DNA from 3 places in the Vreelandella sp. ssv genome. Region 2 is predicted to be linked to each of the others. Evidence: predicted binding sites of a transcription regulator. Region 2 holds the regulator's gene; each other region holds the start of a gene.

Region 1 (4,187 bases), 420 kb from region 2:
GGTCAGTAACCCATTTTCGCGCAATTGCCTGAGCACACGATTAACGTGGACCGCCGTCAACCCTAACGCATCGGCCAGATGGTATTGGGTGAGTGGGCAAACATACCCTTGTTTATCCCCTAAACCCACAAGTTTGAGTCTTGAGCCAAGTTCCAGCAGAAAATGTGCCATGCGCCCCACGGCACTGCGTCGGCCAATATCAACGAGATGCTCAACCACCATGGCTTCATCCCGCGACGCTGCCCACAGGACAGCTGTTGCAAGCCGCGGATTGCGAGATAGAATTTCAAGCAGCTCTTTCACTGGTACGTCAGCGACTTCGCTATCGGTAATGGATTCAATAGTGTGATCAGATGTGTGCAGCAATACATGTCGCAGACCCAGGAAATCGCCCGGAATATGAAAATCTACGATTTGGCGAGCGCCATTGGGCAGGATCTTATACGAACAGGCCCACCCTGCCGCGAGAATATAAGCTAAATGATTTGTTTGTCCCTGATCGACTAAGTGTCTTCCTGCCGCCACTGGTTTACAGGACTGATGCAAGTCCGAGATAAGAGTACGTTCGGCCTGCGACAACGCCATATATGCCCCAAGTTTACGGGCAAGCGGGAGAGTTTCAATCGCCGTCATAACCTTTCCCAATGGAGTAAAATATAATCAAAAAGCCACAGCGTGACTGCTTTTGATTAGCCTAGCATAGCGGGGTTTCTATCAATTCGCTGCTAATCAGGCGGGATGCTTCGCTGCTTTTACACTCTCCAACACTCTCCACTTACCCACATGGAGAAACTCACATGTCAAAACAACATGACTATGCAGGATTGGCGGCACTGGCCATCTGTGAATCGCTACTACTTGCCTTGAATGACCACCAACTCCTTTCGGAAAGTGAAATTATTGGTGTTCTGCAGGACGCCGCCAATGCCCATGCGAATGCAGAAGGGCTGGACGATGAAACGCAAGCACACCTAGGGGTTGTGGCATTGATCAACCGCATTATCGAAGGTGGGAATTCGGTGCGACGGCTTTAAATGCAGCGGGTAGCGTTTCGTCGGCGCTCACTATTTGGATATCATTTGACTCTTAACCCAGCGGCCCGTAACCGTTCCTTTAGACGCTGGTTCTCTTCGATCAGGTCGGTCGTCAGGGCAGCGAGTTCGGGTGCGGCTTCAAAGTCCCGCTCCAATTGACACAGCCGTCGCGCACGCGTTAGATCACGACTGGTGAAGCGCCAGCTCGCCACATAGGGTGAGCCATCAGCCAGCAGGCCGCTCTCGATGCGCTCCACGACCCATTCGGTGGCTACCGAGCAGGCGCGAGCCAACTCATCGAGAGATAAGGTCGTATCGTCAATGAGTTCACCGCTAGCAATGAACGGCTGTGCCATGTCCTAGCCTCCTTTGTGGCGGCGTGGATCAAACGCAAGCTCACGCGCCATAGCCTGATAAAATTCACGTGCCTTGGCAGTATTCGCTGGGGGCAATACTACCTCAAGCGCTATATAAAGATCGCCTGGAGCAGGCCCCGGAATACCGCGCCCCTTCAGGCGCAACCGGCGTCCGGTCTGGGAGCCTGCGGGTACCTTAACTTTTACTACTCCCGAGGGAGTGGATACTTTGATACTTGCCCCCAAGGCGGCTTCCCAAGGCGTGACCGGCACCGTTTGATAAATATCCCGCCCGTCAATCTGGTAGCGTGGATCTGTACGAAAGTGAATCTCGAGAAACAGATCTCCTGCTGGGGCTCCTCGAATCCCAGGACTGCCCTGTCCCGAAAGACGGATATGTTGGCCCTCTTTAACGCCCTTCGGTATGCGCACATTGAGAGTATGTTGCTGAGAGGTAACACGTCCCATGGCATCAACCTGCGGCACCTGTAGCGTAATCGTCCGGATATCGCCATGGTAGGCATCCTCAAGATCAATGACGACTTTGGCATGGCGATCCTCGCCGCGCATCTGATGGTCACGTCTGCCTCGACCTGCCCGCCCGCCCTGACCAAACAAGTTGGCGAAGAAGTCACTAAACACACCTAGATCAGCTTCCTCGAAGCCTCGTCCGCTGAACTCAAAACCCGCATCCCAATCCGGAGGCGGATGGAAATCCTGACCAGAGTGATACTGCTGAGCCAGTTGATCGTAGGCGAGGCGTTTCTCCGGATCGGACAATACCGCCTTAGCCTCATTAATTTCCTGCATGCGCTGCTCGGCTTCCGGGTCCTTACTCACATCGGGATGAAATTTGCGTGCCAGTTGGCGGTAGGCTTTCTTGATCTCATCGGTAGTGGCGGTCTTCGCCACGCCGAGTATCTGATAATAATCTTTGAATTCCATGTGTGGGGCCTCCGGCAGCCGGAATGGGCGACAGGCGATAGCCAAAGCCCCCCCGGACGACAAGCAGCAATTGACTCAAAGATAGTTGAAAATGATCAGAAGGGAGAAGCTCGGTACACAGGTTCTGAAATAAGTAAAAAAAACCTACTTTAGCGAAGATAATTGATGTTGATCAGTTTGGCACAGCAGTGAAACGACTAACATCTCGTCTTATAGAGGATGGAATAGCAATACCATCCCCAGGGAGGAACGATGTTACAACGTTCGGCAATAGCGGCGGCTGATACGACACCTGCTGATATCGACTGTCCTGTTAAGCACAACGGTTTACCCACTTTCTATCAAGCTATAGACCAAATTGCCCACCGGGCTGTGGCAAAAGCCACGTCTGGACTTGCTCCATCGGTTCTGGGTGAGGCGTGGATGGACTGGGCTGTGCACCTGACAGTTTCGCCTGGCAAGCAGCTGCAATTGATGGCATCAGCGATGTGTAATACGCAGATGCTATGGACTCAAGCGCTAAACCCCCAACCAATAAGCGACGAGACCGCCACCTTGGACCGGCGGTTCGCTGGGGAGGGTTGGCAGCACTATCCTTTTAACTTGTTGGCACAGGTCCATCAACAGAACTGGCAATGGTGGCAAGAGGCTATGACGGGGGTTCATGGCGTTGCGCCCGCGCATGAAAACCTCATGGCCTTTGTGGCCGGTCTTATGATTGACACGGCAGCGCCTTCCAATTTTACCCTTACCAATCCAGAAGTCTTGGCCGCAATGTACGCCGAAGGGGGTCAGAACTTTATCCGAGGCGCAAAGCAATTTGCTGACGATCTCTATCACAAAGCAGGCCTATCTCAGCCCAAGGGGCCGCAGCCCTTTGAAGTCGGGCGTAATCTTGCGGTCACCCCCGGCAAAGTCGTTTTCCGTAACGAATTGATTGAATTAATTCAATATACCCCCAGCACCGAAACGGTTCGTCCCGAACCCGTTTTAATCGTGCCTGCCTGGATCATGAAATACTACATCCTTGATTTATCGCCGACCAATTCACTTGTTAACTTTTTGGTAAATAAGGGATTTACCGTTTTCATCATCTCTTGGAAAAACCCCGATGCTGAGGATCGCGAACTAGGCATGGAGGAGTATCGACAACTTGGCATCATGGAGGCCATCGATGCTATTCAGGCGATTACCCACGCGCCAACGCTCCATGCGGTAGGTTACTGTCTCGGTGGTACACTGCTGGCCATTGCGGCAGCGGCCATGGCACGCGAAGGCGATGAGCGCTGCGCGACAATTACCTTTCTAGCCGCTCAAATTGATTTCACCGAGGCGGGGCCGTTGCGTTTGTTTATCAACGACTCCCAGGTGACCATGATTGAAGACATGATGTCGCATACAGGCTATTTGTCTTCGGAACAGATGGCCGGAGCCTTTGCCTTATTGCGTGCTCGAGACCTGATCTGGGCTCCCGCTATCCAGCGTTATTTACTGGGCAAGCAGAGTCATTCCTTTGACCTAATGGCGTGGAATGCTGACGCGACACGCATGCCCTACCGGATGCACTCACAGTATCTACGCTGGCTTTTCCTGAATAATGACTTGGCCGAAGGGCGCTATCATGTGGGTAAAAAAGTCATCGCGGTTACCGACATTCGTGCCCCCATCTTTGCCGTCGGTACAGAGGACGACCATGTCGCTCCCTGGCGTTCCGTCTACAAACTTCACCTGTTCGTTGATATGGATGTGACCTTCGTTCTCACCAGTGGCGGACACAATGCGGGCATTGTGTCGGCTCCAGGTCACCATAATCGACATTTTCGCATCGCCCACACCCAGGCTGATGCCACTT
Region 2 (4,187 bases):
CTATCGCTCTATGTGCATATTCCCTTCTGCCGTAAAATTTGCTTTTACTGCGCGTGTAATAAAATCGCCACCAAAAACACCGCTCTGGCTGAGCCTTACTTATCCCGGCTCGACCGTGAGATGGTGCTGATTGCACGGCATCTGGATACTTCACGTCCGGTGGAGCAATTGCACTGGGGCGGCGGCACACCAACCTTTCTGAGTTTGAATCAGATGGGCGACCTGATTGATCGACTGGATGCGCGCTTTGGTCTTTCATCGTCTTCTCAGCGCGATTACGCGATTGAAATAGACCCTCGCGAAGCGGATGTGTTTACCCTGCGACACCTGCAGTCGCTTGGCTTCAACCGCATCAGTTTAGGGGTGCAGGACTTGGCCCCACTGGTGCAGAAAGCCATTAACCGCATTCAGCCGCGAGTCCTCACCGAAACATTGATGGATGAAGCCCATCGGCTGGGGTTTCGCTCTCTCAATCTCGATTTAATCTACGGCCTGCCGTTTCAAACCGAAAAGAGCTTTGCGAATACCCTTCGTCAGGTCATTGAGATGAACCCCGCACGGCTTTCGGTCTTCAACTATGCCCATATGCCTGAGCGCTTTACCCCCCAGCGACGTATTAACGTCGATGACTTGCCGGGCAGCGACGAGAAACTGGCGATTCTGCACACCACGATTGAGATGCTTACGGCGGCAGGTTACGTGCATATCGGGATGGATCACTTTGCTCGTCCCAATGACAGCTTAGCCATTGCTCAGCGCGAAGGCTCGCTGCAGCGCAACTTTCAAGGCTATTCCAGCCATGCCCAGTGTGATCTGGTAGGGCTGGGCGTTTCCGCCATTTCACGGGTAGGCAGTGTCTATGCGCAGAATCCTGGTGACCTGGCCCGTTATGAAGCGGCACTGGACCAAGGCCAACTGGCGACGGTGCGCGGGCTGCGCCTGAGTGATGATGACCTGATCCGCCGAGACGTGATTGAACGACTGATGTGCGATATGCACATCGACCTGTCCGCCGTTGGTCAGCGCTGGAACATCGATGCTCCCCGCTACTTTGCACCGGCGCTGGAGAGCTTACAAAGCGCCGAGCGCGACGGTCTGCTGACCCGGAGCGGCGATCAGCTTAGCGTAACCCCTATGGGTCGCTTGCTGATTCGCCATTTAGCCATGGCGTTTGATGCCCATTTTGCTGGGCAAACGGGGCAGCACTACTCAAAGATTGTGTAATCGGGCTGTCGCTAACCACATGAAGCTTCCATAATAATGGATGCAGCTGTTAGTACGGCACGGATAACGTAAAATTTCTCTTGAACGCTACTCAAGGAGCTATGCATGTTGGATCCCATGAACCGACGACGCTCGCTACTCCATGAAGCTCGTTGCCAGACCTGCAGCCTGAGCTCGCTGTGCCTGCCGCTTGCCCTTGAGCTAGATGATATCGGGCAGTTCGATGCCATTATTCGCCGCCGGGCACCGCTGAAAAAGGGCGAGCCACTGTTTCGCCAGGGCGACGCCTTCACCAGCGTGTATGCGGTTCGCTCAGGCAGCTTGAAGCAGGTGACGGCGGAGGGGAATGGCAGCGAGCAACTGACCAACTTCTACCTGCCCAGTGAGCTGGTGGGGCTGGACGGAATTGATGAAGAGCACTACCCCGGCAGCGTTATCGCCCTGGAAACGACCACTATCTGTGAGATTCCTTTTGACCGCCTGGATTTACTCTCCGAGGAGCTGCCCGAACTGCGCGGCCAGCTGTATCGCAGCATGAGCAAGGAGCTACGCGATGACCGCCGCATGATGCGTCTGCTGTCACGTAAAACCGCTGATCAGCGGCTAGCGAGCTTCTTGATCACCCTCTCGGATCGTTTTCGTCGCCGGGGCTACTCGCCTTACAGCTTTCGCCTATCAATGCCCAGAGCCGATATCGGCAACTACCTGGGCTTAGCGGTGGAAACCGTCAGCCGTATTTTAAGCCGCTTTCAACAGCAGAGCGTGGTGGCGGTTTCTGGGCGAGAGGTCAATATTCTCGATATGCAGCGCTTGATTACTCTCGCCGAGGAGGAAGAACAAACGGTTAGCTGAATTAGCTAACGTTAAATGCCTGGATACGCCCGGCCAGCAGCTCCGCCTGTTTGGCCTCTAAGCCTTCAAAATCGAATAGGCTGCGGTCTGCCAACTGGGAAGGCGCAATATTAGTCACCGCTTTAAACATGCTTTCTAGACGGCCGGGGAATTTCTTATCCCATTCGGCGAGCATCTCTTTGACCACTTGGCGCTGCATATTGGGCTGGGAGCCGCAGAGATTGCAGGGAATAATCGGAAACTCCATTAACCGAGAAAATTCAGCAATATCCGCTTCTTTGCAGTAAGCCAACGGTCGAATAACAATATTTTTGCCATCATTGGAGAGCAGTTTGGGCGGCATCGCTTTCAAGTTGCCCCCAAAGAACATGTTGAGAAACAGGGTTTCAAGGATATCTTCGCGGTGGTGGCCCAATGCAATTTTGTTGGCACCGATCTCTTCGGCAAAACCATACAGCGAACCGCGGCGCAGGCGTGAACAGAGTGCGCAAGTCGTTTTGCCTTCTGGCGTTTTTTCCTTCACCACCGAATAGGTATCACGCTCGACGATGTGATACTCCACGCCCTGTTTATCCAAATAAGCTGGCAGCACGTGTTCAGGAAAACCGGGCTGCTTTTGATCTAGATTGACCGCCACTATCGAAAAATTAACCGGTGCGTTGCGCTGTAAATTGCGCAAAATCTCCAGCATCGTGTAGCTGTCTTTGCCGCCGGAGAGGCACACCATCACACGGTCGCCTTCATTGATCATTTGGTAATCAATAATGGCATTGCCCACATCTCGGCGCAGGCGCTTTTGCAGTTTGTTAAATTCACGCTTCTGCTTAACATCAGCCAGCTCAGGCTGGTCGCGCTCAACGTCAGCTTGGGAGGCTCCAAGGTGAGCAGGGTCAAAATGATCAAGAGATTGCATGGTATAAGCACTGCCGAGGGTGGAAGGCATTCAAGAAAAAAGTGGCTGCTATTCTAACAACACTCATCGCCCAGACCCAACTACTCAGAGAGAACCACCCAAGATATCGCAATGTAAAATGACTGCCCTGACGATTAAACCGTACTCGGTGAGAGGGTAGGTTGAAGCGAGGGTCTTTTTCCAGGGATGGAAAAAGTAGCGCCCAGGGATGGGGTCACAGTGCCCTCGCGGAAACCTTCCCTCTGCACCACGATAGCTGCCACTAAGCTGCCTCTGCCATCACCCGCTGCAGACGCATATACAGCAGCGCGCTTGCCGTCGCTTCGCCTAACATACTTTGCATGCCCATCGAGGGCACCTGCCAGCACGCCAGCGCCTGGGTAAAGCTACTGGGTGCATCGACCTCAGGGTGCAAACGCCGCAGCTGGCGCTGGTGCAGCTTTGCCAAATCGACCTGGGCATTGGGCAGCGCGAAATCCAGCCGCTCGCTCAGCAATGTATTTAACGCCCCAATCCGCTTGTCCAACTGCCAGCCGACAATGGGGCGATTGCCGATAAACTCTACCAACGCATTTAAATTGTCGCTGCTCGGGCAAGAGACCTCCCCCGCCTGACATAGCAAGTGATGGCGACGCAGCGACGCATTCTCAGCCTGCCCCGGTATGCCAAGCGTCAGCACAAAGGCGCGACTGGTGCGCACCTGCTGCTGGCTGAGCACCACCGCTGCCAGACTGATCACCGGGGAAGATGCCGTGGGCGTTGCCGTGCAAGCAAGCGCGACTAGTTCATCGCCCATATAGGGGTTAAATAGCCAGGCATAGTGAGAGTCAGCACAGCGACGCCGGTCGCTTTCGCGTCTCAGCAAAGTACGCAAGGAACCGCTAAAGAGAGCCACGTGTCGATCTAATAGCCGCATTCCTGTCACGAATACTCCAAATGATATCGATGGAAAAGCCGCTGCTTGAAGTCTTTCACAATGTGCAGCGCTTCACGCAATAGGTCACGTTCGAGAGAAGAGAGGTTTTGCACCACCACGCGATTGGCACGGTTCGCCTCTGGCGACGTGCTGGTTGCTTCCAGTGCATTGAGCTGCTGCCTGAGACGCAGCTCGGAAAATAGCGCCAGCGCTTCGCCCAGGTCATCGGCAAAACGACGGTCCAGTCGGCCATCGGCAGCCAGTGCGTCTAAACGATCCAGG
Region 3 (4,187 bases), 470 kb from region 2:
TGGCGCAGCGATTCGAGGGGAGCCGCGTGAGCAGTAAATCACAGCAGCAGGCACCTACCCTGGTGCTGCTCCACGGCTTACTGGGGGATCGTCAGGATTGGGATGAGGTCATCGCTGGCTTGGAAGGCATTAACTGCTTAGCGTTAGACCTGCCGGGCCACGGTGAGAATCACCAGATACGGCTGGCCTCGTTTGAGGCGTTTCACCATTGGCTGTGCGACACATTGAGTGACCGAGGCGTTAGCCGCTACTGCCTGCTGGGTTACTCCCTGGGTGGGCGTTTGGCGCTTTACCATGCCAGCCGTCAGCCATCGGGGTTGGAAGCACTCTGGCTGGAGAGCGCTCACCCAGGGTTGCCTGCAAACGAGCGCTCTGCCCGAATTGCCCACGATGAACGCTGGGCAACACGTTTCGAGCAGGAGTCATTAGAGAATGTACTTGCCGACTGGTATCGGCAGCCGGTGTTCGCCGACTTAACCGAGGCCCAGTGCACTCGGCAGATTCAACGTCGGCTAGCGAATCACGGGCCAGCCATCGCCAGCATGCTGCGATCAACTTCCTTAGGCCAACAGCCTTCGCTTTGGCAGTGGCTGGAAAGTACCTCGCTTCCGGTAAGCTACTTTTCGGGGCAGCGGGATGCCAAGTTCCACTCTTTGGCATCTCATCTGACAACAATGGCCCCGCGCCTGCGCCATATCACGCTGGAAGGGGGCCACAATCTCCATTCCGAGCAGCCGGATGAAATCTCACATAACCTCAACGCCTGGTATCAGACGCTTGGCTAAACCACCGGTCAGCTGATTAGAATTAACCAGGGCAGGCCAATGACTAGCCAGACCACCAGGAATAGCAGTCCAAAGATCGCCCCCAACCGCCAAAAGAGTGCGCTGGGCAGATAGCCGCTGCCGTAGTAAACCGGGCTTGGACCTGTACCGTAGGGGGTGAGAATGCCCATAAAGCCAAGTGTGGGTAGCAGCAGCAGAATAAACATCTGCATATCCAGTCCGGCAACCCCGGTAGCTGCCGCCAGAATCACGGGTAGCAGGGCGGTAACGTGGGCCGTCACGCTGGCAAAGAAGTAGTGCAGTAGATAGAAAATGACCACCAGCGCTACCATGGCCATCAGCGGGTCGAAGTGGCTTATCTGACCGCCCACCACATTGCCAAACCAACTAACGAATCCCACTTGGCTAAGACCGCCTGCCAGTGCCACCAGGGTGGCAAACCATACAAAGGTATTCCAAGCCGCGCGATTATTAAGAATATCGTCCCAGTGAATGATGCCCGTTAACAGCATGCCGCAGATCACCACTAGGCCCACGAGTGAACCAGAGATAACACTGCCGGCAAAAATCCACAGCAGCAGGGCGGTGACCACCATCACGACCAGCATTATTTCATGGCGGGTCAGTACGCCCAGCTTGGTTAACTCCTTTCCCGCCCAGTCAGAAATTTCATCGCCTGCCTTCACTTCGGGGGCGCATAGCCAGTAGCTCAGCAGCGGCACCAGCAGAAGCAGCAGAATGCCCACCGGCACGACCGCCATAAACCACTGTCCCCAATTGACCTGAATACCAGTGGTGCTTTCGGTGAGCGCGATAGCCAATAAGTTGGGGGCCAGTGCGGTCAAAAATAGCGAGCTGGTTACGCAGGTGGAGGCCAACGCGGTCCACATCAAGAAGCTGCCCATGCGCTTCATGCTGGGGTCATTGGGGTGCGAATCGTAAAGCGGCGGTAGATTGCGAATGACTGGATAAATCGTGCCCGCACTGCGCGCGGTATTCGAGGGCGTAAACGGTGCCAGAATGCCATCGGCAATCATCACCGCATAGCCAAGGGTCAGCGTGCGCTTCCCCATGGCTTTGACCAGCCAAAGCGATATCCGCCTGCCGAGCCCGGTTTTTTCATACCCCAAGGCAAACATAAAGGCGCCAAAAATCAGCCAGACGGTGGAGTTGGTAAAGCCCGACACCGCCCAGGAAAAAGCTTGTCCGGCGGGGTTGAAGCCGTCAGCGGCCAGCTGTTCGGGAGAGAACAACACCCACCGAGAAAGCAGTGCCACCAGGGTAACGCCGACCAGACCTACCACCGCCCCCGGTAGTGGCTCAAGAATCAAACCCACCACGCAGCCCAGAAAGATGGCTAAAAAATACCATGCATGGGGAGCTAGCTCGGGGGGAGTGGGTATCAGCGCGACGATGATGGCGACTGCTAGCGGAGCTAACAATTTCCATCGCGGTGAGGGTTGAGCATTCGTCGTCATTCGGCACCTCTCTTGAGTTTATCCTGGCGATTGTTGTCGTCTGGCGAATAGGGATCTGCCATGCACGGGATGGCTGGAAGAGTAGGTGCTGCGGCACGCCGGGAACAGCAATGCCGACTCAATTCACTTCTTCCTTGATTCACGTCAATAGTCCTTTCGACTAACAAGCAGGGTCTGCAGCGGGCATGATAGGTTCGAATAAAGAAGACGGCAGCGTAGATTGCCGCCATTACCACCTGTGACTTGGCTAATGAAGGGGCTTTTCATGCAGCAGCGAGATTTCGATATCGTCATTGTGGGTGGGGGTGGCGCAGGCTTGCGTGCTGCCATTGGGGCCGCTGAGCACGCCAAGGAGCATAAGACACCTCAACGTATTGCGCTGCTGTCCAAGGTGTATCCCATGCGCTCCCATACCGTGGCCGCTGAAGGCGGTGCTGCCGCCGTCACCAGTGCCGAAGATTCCCATCAGGCGCATTTCGATGACACCGTGTCAGGCGGTGACTGGCTGGTTGAGCAGGGTGTCGTCGACTACTTTGTTCATCATGCTTATCGAGAGCTGGTGCAGATGGAGCGCTGGGGCTGCCCCTGGAGCCGTAAAGACGATGGCCAAGTGCAGGTGCGCCGCTTTGGGGGCATGAAAACCGCCCGTACCTGGTTTGCGGCCGACAAAACCGGCTTTCATATGCTCCACACCCTGTTTCAGACCTCGCTGAAATATCCTGAGATCGAGCGGTTCGATGAGTTTTTCGTGCTCGATCTAGCCGTTCACGAAGGTGCGGTGATTGGCGTGATAGCCCTGCAGATTGCCACCGGTGAACTGACCCTGCTGCGCGCTAAAGCGGTGATTCTCGCTACCGGCGGCGCAGGGCGCTTGTTCCGCTTCAATACCAACGCGGGCATTGTCACCGGCGACGGTATGGCGATGGCTTATCGTCACGGTGTGGCGCTGCGGGATATGGAGTTTGTCCAGTACCACCCCACCGGTTTGCCTGGCTCCGGTATTTTGATTACCGAAGCGTGCCGGGGCGAAGGCGGCATTCTGCTCAATAAAGAGGGCTACCGTTATTTGCAGGATTACGGCCTGGGCCCGGAAACCCCGCTGGGCAAGCCGGAAAACAAATACATGGAACTGGGACCGCGGGACAAGCTCTCCCAGGCCTTCTGGCAAGAGCAGCAGGCGGGCCGCACGGGTAAGTTTGGCGACAGCGACGTGGTTTATCTCGACCTGCGCCACTTGGGTGAAAAGTATATCTTGGAGCGCCTGCCGTTTATCTGCGAGTTGGCTAAAGCCTATATCAATGTCGATCCTGTTAAAGAGCCCATCCCTATTCGCCCGGCGGTGCACTACACCATGGGTGGGATCGAAACCGACCCTCAGTGCGAAACCTCCATCGCCGGGCTTTATGCCGCTGGGGAGTGCGCCTCGGTGGGGCTGCACGGCGCTAACCGGCTAGGCTCCAATTCGCTAAGTGAGCTGCTGGTGTTTGGCCGCTTAGCCGGGGAGCAAGCCAGCAAGCGTGCAGCAAAAACCGAGTGGGCCGATGAGCGGCTGCTGGAAGCCCAGGGTGATCGTCAACAAGCCAAGCTGCTGCGCCTCTGTGACGGAACCGGAAGTGGGGAGAACTGGGTCGAACTCAAGCGCGCCATGGTGCAGGCCATGGAGAGCGGCTGCGGTATTTACCGCACTGAAGAGGGCATGCGCCATTCGCTTGAGACCATGCGCCAGCTGCGCGCTCGCTTCAATAAGATACGCGTTAAAGATACCAGCAAGATATTCAATACCGAGCTGCTGGAGTGTATCGAGCTTGGCTATGGTTTGGATATTGCCGAAGCCTCTTGCTTGAGTGCTCTTGAGCGCCGTGAATCCCGCGGTGCCCATCAGCGCCTGGATGAAGGTATGCAGAAACGCGACGACGTTAATTAC

What was found. Region 2 encodes FNR, which switches genes on or off when oxygen is low (the NO sensors DNR and NnrR bind a similar motif). Its sites were predicted from a motif close to TTGATNTANATCAA; they were not measured.
Region 1: the regulator FNR is predicted to act here: its motif matches at 2,498-2,511, upstream of AC5TBW_RS13065 (DnaJ C-terminal domain-containing protein).
Region 3: the regulator FNR is predicted to act here: its motif matches at 2,398-2,411, upstream of frdA (fumarate reductase (quinol) flavoprotein subunit).

The regions. Positions count from the first base shown of each region.
Region 1 covers NZ_CM182545.1:2,862,990-2,867,176, forward strand. The annotation lists gene AC5TBW_RS13050 (Crp/Fnr family transcriptional regulator) at 1-633, opposite strand, end outside; gene AC5TBW_RS13055 (hypothetical protein) at 798-1,034, shown strand; gene AC5TBW_RS13060 (chaperone modulator CbpM) at 1,076-1,390, opposite strand; gene AC5TBW_RS13065 (DnaJ C-terminal domain-containing protein) at 1,394-2,335, opposite strand; gene AC5TBW_RS13070 (PHA/PHB synthase family protein) at 2,588-4,187, shown strand, end outside.
Region 2 covers NZ_CM182545.1:3,279,117-3,283,303, forward strand. The annotation lists gene hemN (oxygen-independent coproporphyrinogen III oxidase) at 1-1,224, shown strand, start outside; gene fnr (fumarate/nitrate reduction transcriptional regulator Fnr) at 1,330-2,076, shown strand; gene ttcA (tRNA 2-thiocytidine(32) synthetase TtcA) at 2,078-2,989, opposite strand; gene AC5TBW_RS14920 (3'-5' exonuclease family protein) at 3,252-3,905, opposite strand; gene AC5TBW_RS14925 (DUF294 nucleotidyltransferase-like domain-containing protein) at 3,911-4,187, opposite strand, start outside.
Region 3 covers NZ_CM182545.1:3,744,459-3,748,645, reverse strand. The annotation lists gene menD (2-succinyl-5-enolpyruvyl-6-hydroxy-3-cyclohexene-1-carboxylic-acid synthase) at 1-37, shown strand, start outside; gene menH (2-succinyl-6-hydroxy-2,4-cyclohexadiene-1-carboxylate synthase) at 27-785, shown strand; gene AC5TBW_RS17075 (anion permease) at 794-2,263, opposite strand; gene frdA (fumarate reductase (quinol) flavoprotein subunit) at 2,529-4,187, shown strand, end outside.